One region of the Sorangium sp. So ce321 genome, then DNA from elsewhere that is predicted to be linked to it. Evidence: predicted binding sites of a transcription regulator. Region 1 holds the regulator's gene; each other region holds the start of a gene.
What was found. Region 1 encodes HrcA, which represses chaperone genes, less so after heat shock. Its sites were predicted from a motif close to GNTAGCACTCNCCNNNGGNGAGTGCTANC; they were not measured.
Positions count from the first base shown of each region.

Region 2: groES (co-chaperone GroES) is a predicted target of HrcA. The motif match lies at 3,100-3,128, and genes of this name have one in related genera.
Region 3: groES (co-chaperone GroES) is a predicted target of HrcA. The motif match lies at 1,674-1,702, and genes of this name have one in related genera.

Region 1 covers NZ_CP150329.1:13,537-19,442, forward strand. Annotated here, with positions in the region: gene WME89_RS00040 (hypothetical protein) at 1-416, opposite strand, end outside; gene WME89_RS00045 (extensin family protein) at 487-1,278, opposite strand; gene hrcA (heat-inducible transcriptional repressor HrcA) at 1,603-2,646, shown strand; gene WME89_RS00055 (RluA family pseudouridine synthase) at 2,639-3,703, opposite strand; gene WME89_RS00060 (response regulator transcription factor) at 3,888-4,760, shown strand; gene WME89_RS00065 (ArnT family glycosyltransferase) at 5,035-5,906, shown strand, end outside.
Region 2 covers NZ_CP150329.1:10,105,660-10,111,565, reverse strand. Annotated here, with positions in the region: gene WME89_RS37325 (TrmH family RNA methyltransferase) at 1-354, shown strand, start outside; gene WME89_RS37320 (GNAT family N-acetyltransferase) at 378-911, opposite strand; gene groL (chaperonin GroEL) at 1,040-2,668, opposite strand; gene groES (co-chaperone GroES) at 2,702-2,992, opposite strand; gene WME89_RS37305 (hypothetical protein) at 3,445-4,050, shown strand; gene WME89_RS37300 (hypothetical protein) at 4,050-4,715, shown strand; gene WME89_RS37295 (response regulator transcription factor) at 4,856-5,893, shown strand.
Region 3 covers NZ_CP150329.1:9,001,355-9,007,260, reverse strand. Annotated here, with positions in the region: gene groL (chaperonin GroEL) at 1-1,196, opposite strand, end outside; gene groES (co-chaperone GroES) at 1,230-1,520, opposite strand; gene WME89_RS33170 (hypothetical protein) at 1,908-3,956, opposite strand; gene WME89_RS33165 (hypothetical protein) at 4,183-4,335, opposite strand; gene WME89_RS33160 (SDR family oxidoreductase) at 4,334-5,251, shown strand; gene WME89_RS33155 (hypothetical protein) at 5,285-5,906, shown strand, end outside.

The DNA.
Region 1 (5,906 bases):
CACACGTAGACATCATCGCCCGCGATCTGGAAGTCGGGCCGGTACTCGACCGACGTCGTGAGCGAGAAGCCCACCCGCTTCGCTGGCTGCATGTAGCCGTACCCGGTGCCGGCGATGTGCACGGTGATCGTCTGGGCCGCGTCGTTGACGTCGTACGAGCACTGCATCGGGAAGAACCGCCCGATGGACGACGACCTGTCCTGCAGGCGCAGCGAGACCCCGCTCTTCAGCATCTCGGGGCAGATCTTGCTGGCGCCGAAGTTCGAGAAGAGAAACCAGCGGAGGCCTGGGCTCGCGTTCACGGGACCGCTGATGCACGGGCAGCCGACGAACGTGAACGACAGCACGATGGCGGCGAGCGCCAGCGCGGCGGATGCGGCAGAGGCGCGGGGGGGCGGGGGTCTTCGTGCGGGCACGCGGGCTAACATAGCGGGTCGACCTCGGAGCGAGAGCGGGTTTGCGCCGGGGAGGCCTGCCCTCCCCGGATCAGCGCACGAGCTGCCATTGGACGTCGGGGGTCACCTCGAGATGCAGGTGATTTCTGTGCGCCCGGTCGTAGTTGGGCGTGAGGATCGACGTGAAGATGTGCTGATCCGCGGCCTCGCACACGATGGAGCGCAGCTCTCGCGCTGCCGCGTCCGCCGGCGGGCTGCTCGCCCCGCTGCGCGCCGGGCCGCGGCTCGCGGGCTTCCCGGCGCCCTCCCCGCACACCGGCGCGCCGCGCCTGCCGACGAAGTCTCGCTCGACGTCGAGCCACTCCTCGGCGAACCCGTCACCGACGCGCTTCTTCACGAACCTGAAGATGTCGATGGCGAGCCCGCCGGGGTGCCTCGTCGCGAGCTTGCCCTCGGGCCACATCGGCGAAGGGGGCCGCCACGCCGAGAACATCAGCACCTCGCCGACGTCGTGCACGCGCAGGATCCGGCTGAAGTCCGAGAGCGCGAGCGCGAGGCGGCAGTCGAAGACGTCGTTCGGGTTGTCGGCGCGCCGGTGGGCCGGCTCCGCGGTCCGGTAGAGGACCCCGCCGACCCCTTGCGTCAGCCGCACCGGCGCGAGCACGCCCGGCGCGCGCCGCACCGGCTCGAACGTGATCTTCCGCCGCACGAGCGCCTCCCGGCACCGCTCCGCGCTCAGGGCCGCGTAGCGCGCCGACGGGTGCCTGGCCCAGTCCTGATGGAACTTCACCTTCGGCTTGCCCTGCGCGCTCGGCGCGGTCGCGAGCGGGCCGAGCGCGAGGGCGAGCGCGCAGGCGGTGGCGGCGTGGCGTGCGGGCGGCATCGTTGCGGGGCGGGCGTCGCCGCGCGCCGAGGCCCGGGCCCACCCGGGAATCCGGGGGAATCCGGGGAAGGGCGCGAGGACCACGGCAGCGCGAGGGCCGCGGAACCGCGGCCTCCGGGGCGGCGGCCGCGCCCATCCTAGCGCGCCATTTGACCGGACCGCGCGATCGTCTCAAAATAGGAGGCATGCGCATCCGTGGGCCCGGAGCCCGCTCGCGCGTCTTGACGTATGGGAACGAAGGCCCGGTCCGCATGGCTTCCCGGTCCGGGCAGTCCCTGGTCCAGGTAGCCACCGCGGCGCGCTCACGCGCTGCATGCAGCTGACATGGGAGATGTTTCCAATCGCGCTCGAAAGATCCTTTTCGCCGCGGTCACCGAGTTCATCGCGACGGGCGACCCCGTAGGCAGCAGGACGCTCGCGCGGAAGTACGGGCTCGATCTCTCGGCGGCCTCGATCCGCAACGTGCTCGCTGACCTCGAGGAGGCCGGCTACCTCCATCAGCCGCACACCTCCGCGGGGCGGATCCCGACCGATCGCGCGCTCCGGCTGTTCATCGACGCGCTCGTCGAGCTCCGGTCGCTCTCCCCCGAGCAGCAGGCGGAGCTCAGCGCGCGGTTCGCCGAGATCTACACGGTGGCGAGCGACCCGCTCCGCGAGACGGGGCGTTACCTGTCGGAGCTGTCGGGCGCCGCGGCGGTCGTCGCGGCGCCGCGGGCGGAGATCCGCGCGCTCGCCCAGCTGCGCTTCATCCCGACGAAGCCAGGGCAGCTGCTCGCCGTGCTCGTCTTCGCCGACGGCTCGGTCGAGAACCGCTTCATCTCGATCGACGAGTCGATCCACGAGGGGGAGCTCACCCGGATCCACAACCTGCTCGCCGACGTGATCGAGGGGCGCACGCTGGGCGAGATCCGGGACCTCTTCGCCCGTCGCCTCGCGGACGAGCGCCTCCAGATCGACGCGCTGAGGCGCCGCGCCTTCGAGCTCGGCAGCAAGGCGACGGCCGACGTGACGCGGCGGAGCCAGGTCGTCATCGAGGGGCAGAACCGCCTCATCGACCTGCCGGAGTACGCCGACGTCGACCGGCTCAGGAAGCTGATGAGGGCGCTCGAGGAGCGCGAGGAGCTCGTCGATCTGCTCGACCGCACCCTCGCCGCGGGCGCAGGCGAGGTCACCGTCTTCGTCGGCAGCGAGGCGGGCGATCTGGGGGGAGGCCAGCTCAGCCTGGTCGCTGCGCCGTACATGGAGAACGGGCGCGTCGCCGGGACCGTGGGCGTGCTCGGCCCGACGCGGATGGACTACGCGAAGGTGATGCCGCTCGTCGACGCCACCGCCGCGGCGATGAGCGAGGCCCGCGGCAAGGTCAAGTAGCGCCCTTGCGCCGCGCCTCGCGGAGGCGCTCGAGCACCTCGTCGAAGTCGGGGGGCGGCGGCGCCTGGAACCGCATCGGCCGGTCGTCGGCGGGGTGGTTGAAGCCGAGCTCGGCCGCGTGGAGCATCAGCCGCGAGGCCGGGATCTTCACCCCGCGGTAGCCGCGCACGTAGACCGCCTCGCCGACGAGCGGGTGGCCGGACTCCGCGAGGTGGATGCGGATCTGGTGCGTGCGGCCTGTCTCGAGGCGGCAGGCGACCAGCGTCACGCCCGGAGCCCCGGGCTCGTCCTGCGGCCCTCGGAGCGTCTCGATCGGCTCGACGTGCGTCACCGCGAGCTGCCCCTCGCGCCGCCCCTCCCTCGCCGAGCCGCGCAGCCCGTCGCCCCGGTCGTCGACGAGGTAGCTGCGGTGGGTGCCGCGCGGGACCGCGCCGTGCGCGAGCGCGAGGTACTGCCGGTGCATCGAGCGCACGCGGAGCTGCTGCGCGAGGTGCTTCTTCGCGGCGAGCGTCCGCGCGAAGACGAGCAGCCCGCTCGTCCCCTTGTCGAGGCGCTGCACGACGCCGAGCGGCGCCCGCCCGCGCAGGCGGTCGCGCCGGGCGAGCACCTCCCGCACCAGCGCGTCGAGCGTCGCGGCCTGCTCCGCCGGGTCCTCGTCGCCGTACGGGATGGTGCTCACCCCGGCGGGCTTGTTCACCACGACGACGCTCGCGTCCGCGTAGACCACGAGCTCGCCCTCGAGCTTGCGCCGCCGCACGGTCTCTGGCCGCGGCGCGTGCAGGCGGATCTCGACGCGCTCGCCGTTGAGCACCCGGCGCCGGGCGCTCGTCGCCACCGCATTGCCGACCAGCACCTTGCCGGTCTCGATCAGCCGGCGCGCGTCGGACCACGAGACGGAGGCGAGCGCGCGGATCGCGCCGTCGAGCGGCCGCCGGTCCAGCTCTGCCGGAACTATCCAGTGGCCATCCTGCGGAGGTCGTACGGGAGCGGGCGGGCCGACGCCGGTCGGTTCAGCGTCGTCCTGGGTCGTGAGAGCGGCGGGGCGGAGCGGGCGCATGAGAGCTCACAGGGGCGCCTTGCTCGGCCCGACCAGCGTGGGGCCGGGCTCTACCGGCGCGAAAAACGCGCATCCGCGGGGCTCGCGGGGCGAAATACTCCGCGAATGTTGACACATCGCGCGACCGGAGCCGAAGATATCCGAGCCGTCATCGCTTTCTCGCCATCTGAGAGGAGACCCGTTCGTGGCCAGCACCCTTCTCGCCGTAGACGACAGCGTGACCATGCGCAAAGTGCTCGAAATCACCTTTGCGGGTCAGGATTTCCGCGTCGTGACGGCGAGCAGCGCCGACGCTGCGCTGCAGAAGCTCAAGAGCGATAAACCCGACCTGGTGATCGCCGACATCACGCTCGAGCCGAAGAACGGCTACGAGCTGTGCAAGGCGATCAAGCAGGCCTCACCGGCGACGCCCGTCCTGATCCTGTCGTCCAAGCAGAACCCGTTCGACCCTGCGAAGGGCTCGAGCGCGCAAGCGGACGACCACATGGACAAGCCGTTCGACACGCAGCAGATGATCGACAAGGTCAAGAAGCTGCTGGCGTCGCGCGGCGAGGCGAAGCCGGCCGCGGCTGCGGCTCCTGCTGCGGCGACGCCCGCGCGCGCTCCCGCCGCCGCGGCGCAGCCCGCGGCAGCGGCGCAGCCGGCGGCAGCGGCGCAGCCCGCCGCTGCAGCGGCGACGAGCCCGCTCCAGCGCGCGAAGACGCTCATCTACACGCCCAACGCGCCAGCTACCAGCGCCGCGCCGGCCCAGGCCTCGGTCAAGACGGCGCCGACCGGCGCGTCGTCGGGTCTGCCGCAGACGACGATGGCCTTCTCGCCGACGCCGGTGTCCGGCGTGCCGAAGACGGCGACGGGGTCTGCCGCGGTCGCGGCCACCGCGTCCGCGCAGGTCAACGGCCAGATGGCGAGCAAGCTCGAGGGCCTCGGCCTCACGAGCGAGCAGGTGGAGGCCGTGATGGCGCTGTCCCGCGACGTCGTGGAGCGCGTCGTCTGGGAGGTCGTCCCGGTCCTCGCCGAGACGATCATCAAGGAAGAGATCGCGCGTCTGACGAAGTAGCCGCACCCCGGCTGCCGCGCGACCGCTGGCGTCGTGGACGCGCTTCTCGCCGGGACTCCCGGCGAGAAGCGCAAGCGGGGAAGCGTGCGCCGCGACGCCGCAGCTCACGGGGCAGGTCTGCGCAAGCTGCGCACGAAGGCCTGCCCGGGTCGGGGCTTCGCTCGCACGGGGCGCGGCAGGTCCGTCGCTGCGCGAGAGCATGCGACCGCTGCTTTGCCCGGCGACGTAGAGTTGCTACGCCAGGGCCCCGCCGCGTTCCGCGTCCGGCGCAGCCATGAACGACACGCACGACAAGAGCAGCGGTGCGCCCGCAGACGCCCGCGATGAGCCGGCCGTGGACGGTGAGATGGCCGCCGGTGACGAGGCGTCCGCCGGTGACGTGACGGCCGCGGGCGATGAGCCGGCCGTTGGCGACATGGAGGGCTCCGACGCCGCCGAGCCGCGCGCCCCTTCTCCGGAGGACGAAGCGGCAGAGAGCGACGGCGTGACCGGCGCCGACGAGGCCGAGCCCGACGACGACGAGCCGCGCCTCGTTCCGCAGGGCAACCCGCTCCGCTGGCGCGGCGCTGTCGTGCTCGCCGCAGGCGCCCTCGTCGCGTTCGTCGTCATGGCGCTCGCGCCTCAGTTTCGCTGGGGCGTCCCCCTCGGCGCGCTCGGGGTCGCGGCCGCCACGCTCGGCCTGCTCGATCTGCTCGGCACGTTCGACGACCCACCCGAGCGCGTCGCCGCGCGCGTCGGCATCCGCGACCTGCTCGGTCCGCTCGCGCTGCTCGGCGGCGGGCTCGTCGCGTTCTTCGTCCTCATCACGCTCGGTGTGGCGGGCTACTTCTCTCCGATCTCCGCGTCACGGGACGGCGCGCCCGCGCTGCTCTCGCTGGCGATCCCCGCCGTCGCGATCCCCGCCGCGTTCCTCACGGCGGTGGCCGGCGCGTTCCGGGTCGGCGAGCGCCTCGGCCCCGGCCGCGTCGACGAGGCGGGCGCCCCACGCCCCCTGCTGCGGCGGCATGGCTTCTGGCTCGTCGCCCTCGTCACGCTGCTCTACCTGCCCATGCTCGGGAGCCACTCGCTCACCGACCCGTGGGAGACGCATTACGGCGAGGTCGCGCGCGAGATCCTCGCGAGGAACGACTGGATCTCGCTCTGGTG
Region 2 (5,906 bases), 4.4 Mb from region 1:
CCCTATTACGAGCGCGCCTCGATGGGCATGCAGAAGTACGAGACGATCGTCGAGTGCCCCGACGAGGCGACCTTCCTCGAGGCGGCGCGCGGCCGCCCGCTCATCGGCGTCGAGCGCGACCACGCGCGGCGGACCCTCTGGGAGGCGCCGCTGCCCCACGGGCTCGTCTTCCTCTTCGGCAGCGAGGACGACGGGCTGCCGCAGGTGCTGCTCGACGCGTGCGAGGACGTGATCGCGATCCCCATGTACGGGATCAACCACTCGTACCCGGTGGCGATCGCCGCGGGCATGACCATGTGCGAGTGGGCGCGGCGGCGCGACCCGCGCGGCGGCGTGATCCACGCCGGGGGGTGATCCGCGCCGCCCGCTCGGGGGCGCTACTCGCGGAAGCGTTCGAAGACGAGGAGCTCACCGAGGAGATCGTGATCGAGCGTCCCGGCAGGGCGCATCCCGAGCTTCTCGATCACCCGGAGCGAGGCGCGGTGCCAGGCCGGCGTGGTGGCGATCACGCGCTTCACGCTCGCCTGCTGCAGCGTCCAGTGCAGGACCGCGCGCGACCCCTCGGTCGCGTAGCCCTGTCCCTGGGACTTGCCCTCGACGCCGTAGCCGATCTCCACGGTGCCGGTCGCGTCGGGCCGGCCGTTTAGCACCACGCTGCCGACGACGACGCGCGCTTCTTGCCCGCGCGTCACCATCAGCCGCGTGCCCCACAGGAAGGCGTCCGGATCCTCGCGCAGCCGGTCGAGCGGCGAGCTGAAGGCGCGCTCGACGAGCGCGCGTCCAGGCCATGCGTCGGGGAAGCGCGCGCCGGACAGGGCCTCAGCCTCCAGGCGATCGCCGCGGATGACCGCCTCGAGCAAGGGCAGCGAGACCGGGGTGAGCTCTAGGCGCTCGGTAGTCAGGGTGCTCATCGCGAACCTGCAGCGGATCAGATCACGCGTCGCGGCCTGCCGGAAGCTGAAATGGCGAAGGGCCGACTTCCCCGGGAGGAAGCCGGCCCTTGCCCGGCTGGCCTAGCGGTCAGCGCCGCGCGCCGCGATCAGAAGTCGTGGCCGTGGCCCGCGTGGGCGCCACCAGCCGCCGCCTTCTCGTCCTTCGGGCGCTCGGCGATGAGCGCCTCGGTGGTGAGCATCAGGCTGGCGACGCTGGCCGCGTTCTGGAGCGCCGACCGGACGACCTTGGCCGGGTCGATGACGCCCATCTCGAGCAGGTTGCCGTAGTCGCCCGAGGCCGCGTTGTAGCCGAACGAGTCCTTGCCCTCGCGCACCTTCTGCACGACGATCGAGCCCTCTTCCCCGGCGTTGGCCGAGATCTGGCGGAGGGGCTCCTCGATGGCGCGGCGGATGATGTTCACGCCGAACCGCTGCTCGTCGTTGACCTGGAGCTTCTCGAGCGAGCTCTGCGCGCGGATGAGCGCCACGCCGCCGCCCGGGACGATGCCCTCCTCGACGGCCGCGCGGGTCGCGTGGAGCGCGTCCTCGACGCGAGCCTTCTTCTCCTTCATCTCGGTCTCGGTCGCGGCGCCGACCTTGACCACCGCGACGCCGCCCACGAGCTTCGCGAGCCGCTCCTGGAGCTTCTCGCGGTCGTAGTCGCTCGTCGTGTTCTCGATCTGGGCGCGGATCTCCTGCTGCCGGGCCTTGATCTTGTCCTTCTTGCCCTGGCCGCCGACGATCGTGGTGTTGTCCTTGTCGATGATGACCGTCTTGGCGCGGCCGAGATCGCTGATCGTGACGTTCTCGAGCTTGAGGCCGAGCTCCTCCGCGATCACCTGGCCGTCGGTCAGGGTCGCGATGTCCTTCAGCATCTCCTTGCGGCGGTCACCGAAGCCCGGCGCCTTCACGGCCGCGCAGTGCAGCGTGCCGCGGAGCTTGTTCACGACGAGGGTCGCGAGCGCCTCGCCCTCGACGTCCTCGGCGATGATGAGGAGCTGCTTCTGGCTCTTGGCGATCGCCTCGAGCACGGGGAGCAGGTCCTTCATGTTGGAGATCTTCTTCTCCGAGATGAGGATGTAGGCGTCCTCGAGGGTCGTCTTCATCGCCTCGGGATCGGTGACGAAGTACGGCGAGAGGTAGCCGCGGTCGAACTGCATGCCCTCGACCACGTCGAGCGTCGTGTCGGCGCTCTTCGCCTCCTCGACCGTGATCACGCCCTCCTTGCCGACCTTCTCCATCGCGTCGGCGAGGAGCTTGCCGATCGTCTCGTCGCCGTTCGCGCTGATCGTGCCGACCTGCGCGATCTCCTTCGCGTCCTTCGTCTGCTTGGCGGAGCCGCGGAGGTGCTCGACGATCGCCTCGACCGCCTTGTCGATGCCGCGCTTGATCTCCATCGGGTTGTGGCCCGCGGCGACGAGCTTGGAGCCCTCGCGGTAGATCGCCTGCGCGAGCACGGTCGCGGTGGTCGTCCCGTCGCCGGCGATGTCGCTCGTCTTCGAGGCGACCTCGCGGACCATCTGGGCGCCCATGTTCTCGAAGCGGTTCTCGAGCTCGATCTCCTTGGCGACGGTCACGCCGTCCTTGGTGACCGTCGGCGAGCCGAAGCTCTTCTCGATGACGACGTTGCGCCCCTTCGGGCCGAGCGTGACCTTGACCGCGTCGGCGAGGGCGTTGACGCCCGCGAGGATGCTGCTGCGGGCGGACTCGTTGTAGATGATCTCTTTGGCTGCCATGGTGTCTCTCCTAAGTTCCTGCTGTCGCCCGCGTCACTTCTCGATCACGCCGAGGATGTCGTCCTCGCGGAGGATGAGGTGCTCCTCGCCGTCGATCTTCACCTCGGTGCCCGAGTACTTGCCGAAGAGGACGCGATCGCCCTCCTTGACGTCGAGCTTGCGCACGGTACCGTCCTCGCCGACCTTGCCGTTGCCGACGGCGATGACCGTGCCTTCGATGGGCTTCTCCTTCGCCGTGTCCGGGATGTAGAGACCCCCCTTGGTCTTCTCTTCTTCCTTCACGCGCTGAACGATCACGCGGTCCTGGAGCGGTCGAATCTTCATCTTGACGAATCCTCCGGGGACGAGCGCCGCGTCCCACGAGCCGGCGGGACCCCAGCGGCCTGAACAAAAGGCCGCGAGGTCCCGTACGATTGCAGCCTGGGCACTTTGCTAGCACTCGCTTCTGACGAGTGCTAGCGGGCGGCGCGGAAGATAGTCACCCCCCGGAGGGTGTCAAGCGCGGCCCAGACCGGTACTTTGCGCGTTAGCAGCCAGGCGCTGAGGTGGCTGTAAGTCCCGAAGATCGCAAGGGAAGTGCGCGGCGTGAAGCTGGGCTCGTCGAGGTGCGTCGGCTAGAGTGACCTTATGAGGGCGGAACTGCGGCAGCACGACGAAGCGACGCCCTCACGGTCCCCTGCCCGAGGGAGGCCGACCGGACGTGTCTGGTTGACCTGAGCGCGCGGTGGCCCGGGTTACGTTGGTATCCAGGGCACCCGCGCAAGTGAGGTGCCCCTGTGAGCCAAGCGATCTCTGTGTCCCCGAGCATGACCCGCTACTTCCAGGAGGTTGTGGACGAGGCGCTCCGAGTTCGGAACGTCACCGCGACCGAGGCGGCGTCGAGTTACCTGGTCGGTCTGCTTTGTGCCTTCGCTCACCCGGACGAGCACGCCGAGTCTGCCTTCAACCAGCCCCTGACCTTTCTGCTGCGTGATGCCCTGGAGGCCTCCGGCGCCGAGCGCTTCCGGCGGCTGCGCAACCTCGGCGACGGCGTGCTCTACGTGGTCGGCTTCTTCGGCGGCCACATCGAGCTCAAGGGGATCGATCGCGGCTACGTGGTCGGGGTCGGCTCGACCGCCTACCACCATGCCGCCGCTATGCTGCGCCTCAACGCGCGCGTCGGCCAGGGCCCCGATGTTCTTTCGGAGATGGCGGAGAAATTCGAGCGCTTCGCGAGCGTCCTGAACGATGTCGCCGACGGTACGCTCGCGTCCGGCGCGCGCGACGAGCGGTCGGTGCTCCGGCTGTACGAGCGCTGGCTCCGCACCGGCTCCAGCCGCCTCGCCGATGAGCTCGGGGCACGAGGGCTCGTGCCGAGCCGCGGGACTGGCGGGCTCAACTGATGCAGGGCGCGACGTTTCCCGCCAGGATCCAGCAGCAGCTCGCGTGGACCTACGCGCTCGACGACGCGCCCGCCGTCGATGACTTCATCCGGCCGACGGACGGCAGCGCGCGCGAAGCGCTGCTGATCCGGCACGGGGACGGAGACATCGAGGTGGCGCTGCACCTGCCCCGCCGCGCGATCACGCGGGGGCGAGAGGGGACGTTCGACGAGATCTGCCAGATCGTCGAAGGGGTGAGCCACTTCCTCTATGTGGCCGAGCGGGCGCGCCGGGAGCTCCCGGCGACCCAGCTCGAGCTCGAGCTCCAGGCCGAGGTCGACAAGTACGTGGTGCTCGTCTACGGCGGTCTGGCCGAGGAGGTCGAGCTCCCGGGCCCGCCGCTCCGGCGCCGCGACGAGGGCGCTCCGCCGGGGCGACAGCGCTTCGAGCCCGAGCGCGCGGCGCAGATCCGCGCCCACCTCTTCGAGCGGGTCACCTTCATGGATCCCCCGGGCACCGAGACCGGCGATCGCTACCGGATCGCGAACGACCTGGCGGCGCGGTTCGCGGGCCGGCTCGAGGCCGAGTTTGCCCGTCGCGGGCGACAAGCGGAGCTGCTGGCAGCGCTGCGACGCTTCTACGCGGCGGGGCAGACGGAAAAGATCGCCCTCGCGCGCGCGGCTTGATCGTCGCGTCAGGCAGGGCGCTCGGCGTCCGCGCCGTGGGGGGGCGGATGGCGTCGGGCGCCCGTCGCGGCCGCGACGCGCGGCGCTGAATCGTTCTCTCTTGACCAGTTCGCGCGCACGTACTCTCATCCGCATCCACGATGCCTTCCGCGAGCATGACGCCGCCCCGTGTACTGGTGGCTGAAGACGAACCGGCGATGTTGAGCCTTGTTGCGCGTCACCTGAGGAACATGGGTTTCTCGGTGATCGAGGCCTCCGAAGGCGATGCCGCCTGGGACCTCGCGCGCGAGCACCAGCCGGACCTGGTGATCCTCGACGTGATGATGCCCGGCATGAGCGGCTGGGAGATCTGCAAGCGGCTGAAGGGCGACACGTCCGACGGGCGTCCCTTCGCGAACACCGGCGTCATCATGCTCACCGGGATCGGTGAGAACCTGAACGAGATGACCTCACCGCTCTTCGCGGCGGACGCCTGGCTGAACAAGCCGTTCGATTTCTCGGATCTCGATGCGCGGGTGCGCGAGACGCTCGCGCGTTACGCGAAGCAGCTGCCCGGAGCGAGCGGCGGCAAGGGCCAGGCGAGCGCCGAGGGCGAGGAGCGCGAAGCCGCCTCGCAGCCGTCGCCGCGCGAGCAGCAGTCCTCCGGGGCGCGCGCGTCGGGGGCGAAGAAGTCGGCGGCGAACGGTGCCGCGGCGAAGAAGCCGGCGGCGCCGAAGCAGGCCGCGGCGAAGAAGCCGGCGGCGCCGAAGCAGGCCGCGGCGAAGAAGCCGGCGGCGCCGAAGCAGGCCGCGGCGAAGAAGCCCGCGGCGTCGAAGCAGGCCGCGGCGTCGAAGCAGGCCGCGGCGAAGAAGCCCGCGGCGTCGAAGCAGGCCGCGGCGAAGAAGCCCGCGGCGTCGAAGCAGGCCGCGGCGCAGAAGCCCGCGGCGCCGACCAAGGCCGCGGCGCAGAAGTCGGCGGCGAAGCCGCCGGCGCAGAAGAAGACCGCGGCGAAGCCGCCGGCGCAGAAGTCGGCGGCGAAGCCGCCGGCGCAGAAGAAGACCGCGGCGAAGCCGGCCGCGGCGCAGAAGTCGGCCACCCCGCAGAAGCCGGCCGCCCCGCAGAGATCGGCTGCAAAGCCCGCCGCAGCGAAAAAGGCAGCCGCCACGAAGGCGGCACCCAAGAAGAAGACGGCGAAGTGATCCAACCCGGGCC
Region 3 (5,906 bases), 5.5 Mb from region 1:
GCGTCCTCGACGCGGGCCTTCTTCTCCTTCATCTCGGTCTCGGTCGCGGCGCCGACCTTGACCACCGCCACGCCGCCGACGAGCTTCGCCAGGCGCTCCTGGAGCTTCTCGCGGTCGTAGTCGCTCGTCGTGTTCTCGATCTGGGCGCGGATCTCCCCCAGCCGGGCCTTGATCTTGTCCTTCGTGCCCTGGCCGCCGACGAGCGTGGTGTTGTCCTTGTCGATGATCACCGTCTTCACGCGGCCGAGGTCGCTGAGCGTGACGTTCTCGAGCTTGAGCCCGAGCTCCTCCGCGATCACCTCGCCGTCCGTGAGCACCGCGATGTCCTTGAGCATCTCCTTGCGGCGGTCACCGAAGCCCGGGGCCTTGACGGCGGCACAGTGGAGGGTGCCGCGGAGCTTGTTGACGACCAGCGTCGCGAGCGCCTCGCCCTCGATGTCCTCCGCGATGATGAGGAGCTGCTTCTGGCTCTTGGCGATCGCCTCGAGCACCGGCAGGATATCCTTCATGTTGGAGATCTTCTTCTCCGAGATGAGGACATACGCGTCCTCCATCGTGCACTTCATGGCCTCGGGGTCGGTCACGAAGTAGGGCGAGAGGTAGCCGCGGTCGAACTGCATGCCCTCGACGACGTCGAGCGTCGTCTCGAGGCTCTTCGCCTCCTCGACCGTGATCACGCCCTCCTTGCCGACCTTCTCCATCGCGTCCGCGAGGAGCTTGCCGATGGTGAGGTCGCCGTTGGCGCTGATGGTGCCGACCTGCGCGATCTCCTTCGCGTCCTGGGTCGACTTGGAGGCGCCCTTGAGGTGCGCGACGACGGCCTCGACGGCCTTGTCGATGCCGCGCTTGATCTCCATCGGGTTGTGGCCCGCGGCGACGAGCTTCGAGCCCTCGCGGTAGATCGCCTGGGCGAGCACGGTCGCGGTCGTCGTGCCGTCGCCGGCGATGTCGCTGGTCTTCGAGGCCACCTCGCGCACCATCTGGGCGCCCATGTTCTCGAAGCGATTCTCCAGCTCGATCTCCTTGGCGACGGTCACGCCGTCCTTGGTGATCGTGGGGGAGCCGAAGCTCCGCTCGATGACGACGTTCCGGCCCTTGGGGCCCAGGGTGACCTTCACCGCGTCCGCGAGGGCGTTGACGCCCGCGAGGATCATGCTTCGGGCCGACTCGTTGTAGACGATTTCTTTGGCTGCCATGGTGCGAATCTCCTGTAAACGGTCTTGCCCGAATCAGCTCTCGATAACGCCGAGGATGTCGTCTTCACGGAGGATGAGGGCCTGCTCGCCGTCGATCTTGACCTCGTTCCCCGTGTACTTGCCGAAGAGGACGCGGTCGCCCTCCTTCACGTCGAGCTTGCGGACGGTGCCATCCTCGAGGGTCTTCCCGTTGCCCACGGCGAGCACGATGGCCTCCATCGGCTTCTCCTTCGCGGTGTCCGGGATGAAGAGACCTCCCTTGGTCTTCTCCTCCTCCTGCACGCGACGAACGATCACACGGTCCTGGAGCGGTCGGATTTTCATTCTGGTTCTCTCCGGGCGTGACTCACCGGTCACGACCTGACGTCGCTTCATCCCGTGCGTGCAGGCGGACGCTCGGCCCTGCTCCCCGGTCTCCCTGGGAACAGCTCCGGGCGCGCCTCTGCTGTCCGGCGGATGCTCGCGTTGGCTTGCGGGTTTGGCACTCGCGAGATGTGAGTGCTAGCAAGGACGTGCACTATACCCGCGGGCCCGGGGTTGTCCATCTCTAAGACGCAAGACGTCGCCCGGGCGCGGCTCGCGGCGGCGTCCGGGCGCTTGACGAGGAAGGCGGCGCTCCGGCGCGAGCGGCGCAAAGGCGGGCGCTGCCGGGGCGCCTCGCCGCGAGCACGCGTCGGGGAGCCCAGCGCTGGAGTGCCGCGGCGCCGGCGGTCAGTTCGTGAACCGGACGTTGTCCACGAAGTAGGGACCCGAGCCCGGGTTCACGTTGAGCTCGATCGTCAGCGACACGTCGCTCGGCGACGCGTTCAGCGCGGTCACGGTCGGCGTCGCGAGCGTGTAGGTGATGGTCGAGAAGGCGTTCTGGTTCGCGGGGCTCAGGTTGGTCGTCCCGACGAACTGGTTATGAATGCCGGCGGACGGGATCGAGATCAGCACCACCACGTTCCCCAGCCAGGAGGGGTTGGGCTGGACGGGCGACGTGAAGAAGTCGAGCTTGAGCTTGTTGCCCACCGGCGTGAGGCCCGCGGTGCTGAACGGCGCGCTCTTGACCTGGTTCCACGCGTTCGGCGTCCCGATCCGGAGCGCCCGGATGCCCTCGGTCACCCAGCCGGTGACGAGCGAGAGCGGCGCCTGGGTGGAGGTCCACAGGCCGGACCGCTCGAACCCGAGGACCGGATTGCCGAAGAGGAAGTCGTTCATCACCTGCTCGCGGTACGGCAGGAACTCGTCGGCGAGCAGGTTCGAGATCTTGAATCGCGTCCTGCCGGGCTCGCCCGGGATCTCTTCCGTCACCTCGGAGGTGTGGGTGAAGAGGAAGCTGTTGGAGGGGATCGGCGAGGAGAGGCCGACGTCGTTGTTCCCGCCGGCGCTGTCCTCCTTGACCAGATGGCACCCCGAGCAGGAGACCGTCTGGGCGCGCGCCAGGAGCTGGTCCGGCGTGAGCGGGCTGCCGATGGAGGTGAGCTTCTGCTGGATGTCGCTCCTGAAGGTCGACGGCTCGCTGCCGAGCGCGATCCTGTAGTTGTTCTGGTTGGTGATCAAGAGCGCCTCCCCGGAGCTGTAGGAGGCTGGCACGAGCGTGGGATAGTCGAACCGATTGATGTCCCCCGCGGAGGCGAGCGCCTCCACGGCGTTGTCGACGAACCACGATCGAAAGCTGACGGCTCGAGGATCGGTCCAGGCAGGGTCGAAGAGCGCCGCGGCCGGGTTGTCGTCGACGGGCGTCGGGATCGCGAGCAGCTGGCAAGCTCCGCCGGTGCACTGGCGCGAGAGCTTGAACTCCCGGAGCGCCCATTCGTCCTGCTGGAAGGGAAACGGCCGCAGGAAGTCGTTGACGCGGATCTGCCCGCTGCCCGCGGCGAAGCGGTCGATGTGGATGACGGGCGAGACCCCGTCCAGCCCGTCGAAATAGAAGCTCCGCAGCTCCGTCGCCCGTTCCTGGACGCTCTTGGCAGGGTCTGACAGCTCCTGCCAGAACTCGACGAGCGGGCGGCAGCCTTGCCGGCCCTGGCTCGGGTTCGGGTTGGGCAACCGCGACTCGAAGATGATGAAGTTGCGCATGCCCCCGTTCGTCGTGGGGTTCCCTCCACGCCGCGCGAACACGACGCGGTACTCGCCACAATCGGCGCCTGTCGGGCTGGCCAGGTCGAAGCGGTTCACGAGCGTGGTGGCCATGTACCCGTCGTTCGGCGGCGCCGTGAACGGGTCTGTGTCGGCCTCCTGCCCGACGGCCCGGCTGCAGTGGACCGGGAACCCGTTGATGGACCCGTCGCGAGCCTCGGTCATGAGCCCCTCGAGGACGATGGGCGGAGGACCTTTCGGCGCCGGGGGAGGGTTGGCGAGCACGACATCATCGCAGTGCGGCCCGAGGCTCGGGCTCAGCCCTTCGCCGGCCTTCCTGTACGTGTCGAACATCTGCCGAAACAGCTGGAGCGGCGTGAGGCCCGGGACGTTCGCCTGGCTGACGAGCTTCTGCAGCACTTCCTCCAGCGTGAACGTGGACACGATGTCCGTGTCCGTGACGACGAGCGACTTGCGCGGATCGATCGGGAAAGGGGACGTGAGCGCTTGCGCGTCGGCGCCGGTGGCCTCCGAGACGTCGTCTGGCGCGCCGTCCATCGGATCGCTCGCCGCGCAGGAGATCGTGGGCAGCGCGAGCGCCAGGAGCGCGGCGCGGCGCGCCCTCTGCCACGCCCTGGCGGCGCGAGCCTCTCTTCTTGAGCGCAGGGACGATCCGAAGCACGACCGGTCGAGGACCATGAAACCTCCTGGAAGCACTCGAAGCGAATGCTTGCTTGCTGAGTCGACCCCTTGAGCCGACCCAACCGTGGATGCCGTCCTGGACGCTCGTCCTTCGCACTATTTTTGAGCGCGCAATTCTTTCGTCAGAAGAGGCCGAGACAGCACAGTAACGATTTCCAGTACGAACGAGTTCCCGTGGTACTGTTTCCCCGGAGGCGCTCCACGCGCCGCGGCGCGGGGATGCTCATGTCGTCAAGGGCCGGATGCGAACGCTGATGAAGGCGTGCCCGCGCCTGTCGCGCATGTCATCCATCCTGCCCTGCACCTGCGCGACTACTTCGTCATGGCGAACGACGACCATCACGTCGCGGCGGGCCGGACCGGGAGCGTCGACCATGATCATCCTCACAGGCACCACGGGAAACCTCGGCTCATCCATCCTCAGGCACATGCTCGGCCTGGTTCCACCGTCCCGGATCATCGCCTCCGTGCACAACCGATCTGCGCAGGCCCACGAGGGGCTGGAGAAGAAGGGAGTCCACGTGAGGGCGGGCGATTACCACGACCCGGGCTCGCTCGAGCGCGCGTTCGCCGGCGGAGACAGGCTCCTCATCGTGTCTCATCCGTCGTTCTCCGACGAGCTGCGGGTCGCGTCTCACAGGAACGCGATCGACGCGGCGAAGAAGGCCGGCGTGAAGCACATCTACTACACCTCCATCGCCTTCGGCGGCGAGAGCAAGGCGGCCGTGATGAAGGCGCACCTCGAGACCGAGGCATACCTGAGGTCGGCCGGGGTCGATCACACGATCATCCGGGAGGGCGTGTACATGGAGAGCTACCCTTTGTACCTCGGGTTCTTCGAGGTCAGCGACGCCGAGGTGGTCGTGCCGGGCGACGGGGGCGTCGCCTGGGCCGCGAGGGATGACCTCGCGGAGGCCACGGCGAAGGTCATCGCCGGCGGCGGGTACAAGGACGAGACGATCCTTCTTACCGGCCCGAGAGCGTACACGCTCGCGCAGACGACCGCCCTCGTCTCGTCGATCCTTGGCCGCGAGATCCGCTTCTCGACCGCGAGCCAGGGCGAGTTCGTGAAGCGCCACGCGGCGAAAGGGGACGCCGCGAGGCTGTGGGCCTCGACGTATCCAGCGATCGAGGCCGGGGAGCTGTCGGTCGTCGACCCCTCGCTCGAGCGGATCCTCGGGCGACCGCCCGTCTCTCTCGAGTCGAGGCTGAGAGGGCTGCTCGGGGGCGAGGGCGAGCCGAGGGCGGAGGTCTCGAACTGGATCGACAATGGCCAGAGAGGCGCGCGTTGACCCCCGGCCCTGTTGAGGTATGACGCTGCGCCGATGGAACAGGTCCGCTCGCTTCGCATGCGTCCGACCGCGCCGTCGGCGCACCGCCGGGCGGCGGGATCTCGCCTCGTCGCGGGGGCGCTGGCGCTCGCGGCCGTGGCGGTCGCGTCGAGCGCGGCCGCGCAGACGCCGCCGGAGCGCGCGGCGCCCCCCGCGTCAGCGCCGCCGCCGGCCGCGCCGCCCGTGGCGGGTCTGCCCCAGGGGGCCACGTGGGAGGAGACGATGGCTGCCTACGAGGCGACCATCACGGCGCTCCAGCGCCAGGCGCGCTCCGCCGAGGCGCGCGGCTCCGAGGAGGAGCGGCGCCGCGTCGAGCTGGAGATCGAGGCGACGGAGCGGGGGTTCCGCGACTTCGAGGAGCGGACGACGGAGCGGAACAGCGATGTCATGATGGTGTCGGGGCTCGCGCTCGCGGGCCTCGGCGGTGTCGCCCTCCTCGGCGGCATGGTCCTTGTCGTGGCGCACCGCGACGACGACGGCGCGCAGCGCCGCGAGAGCCAGACGCTCGTGCTCGCAACCGCGATCGGAGGGGTGGCCGGGGTCGCCGTCGGCGTGCCGCTCTACGTGATCGGCAAGAAGCGGGTGCGGAAAGACCTCGAGCCGAGCGCGCCTGTCG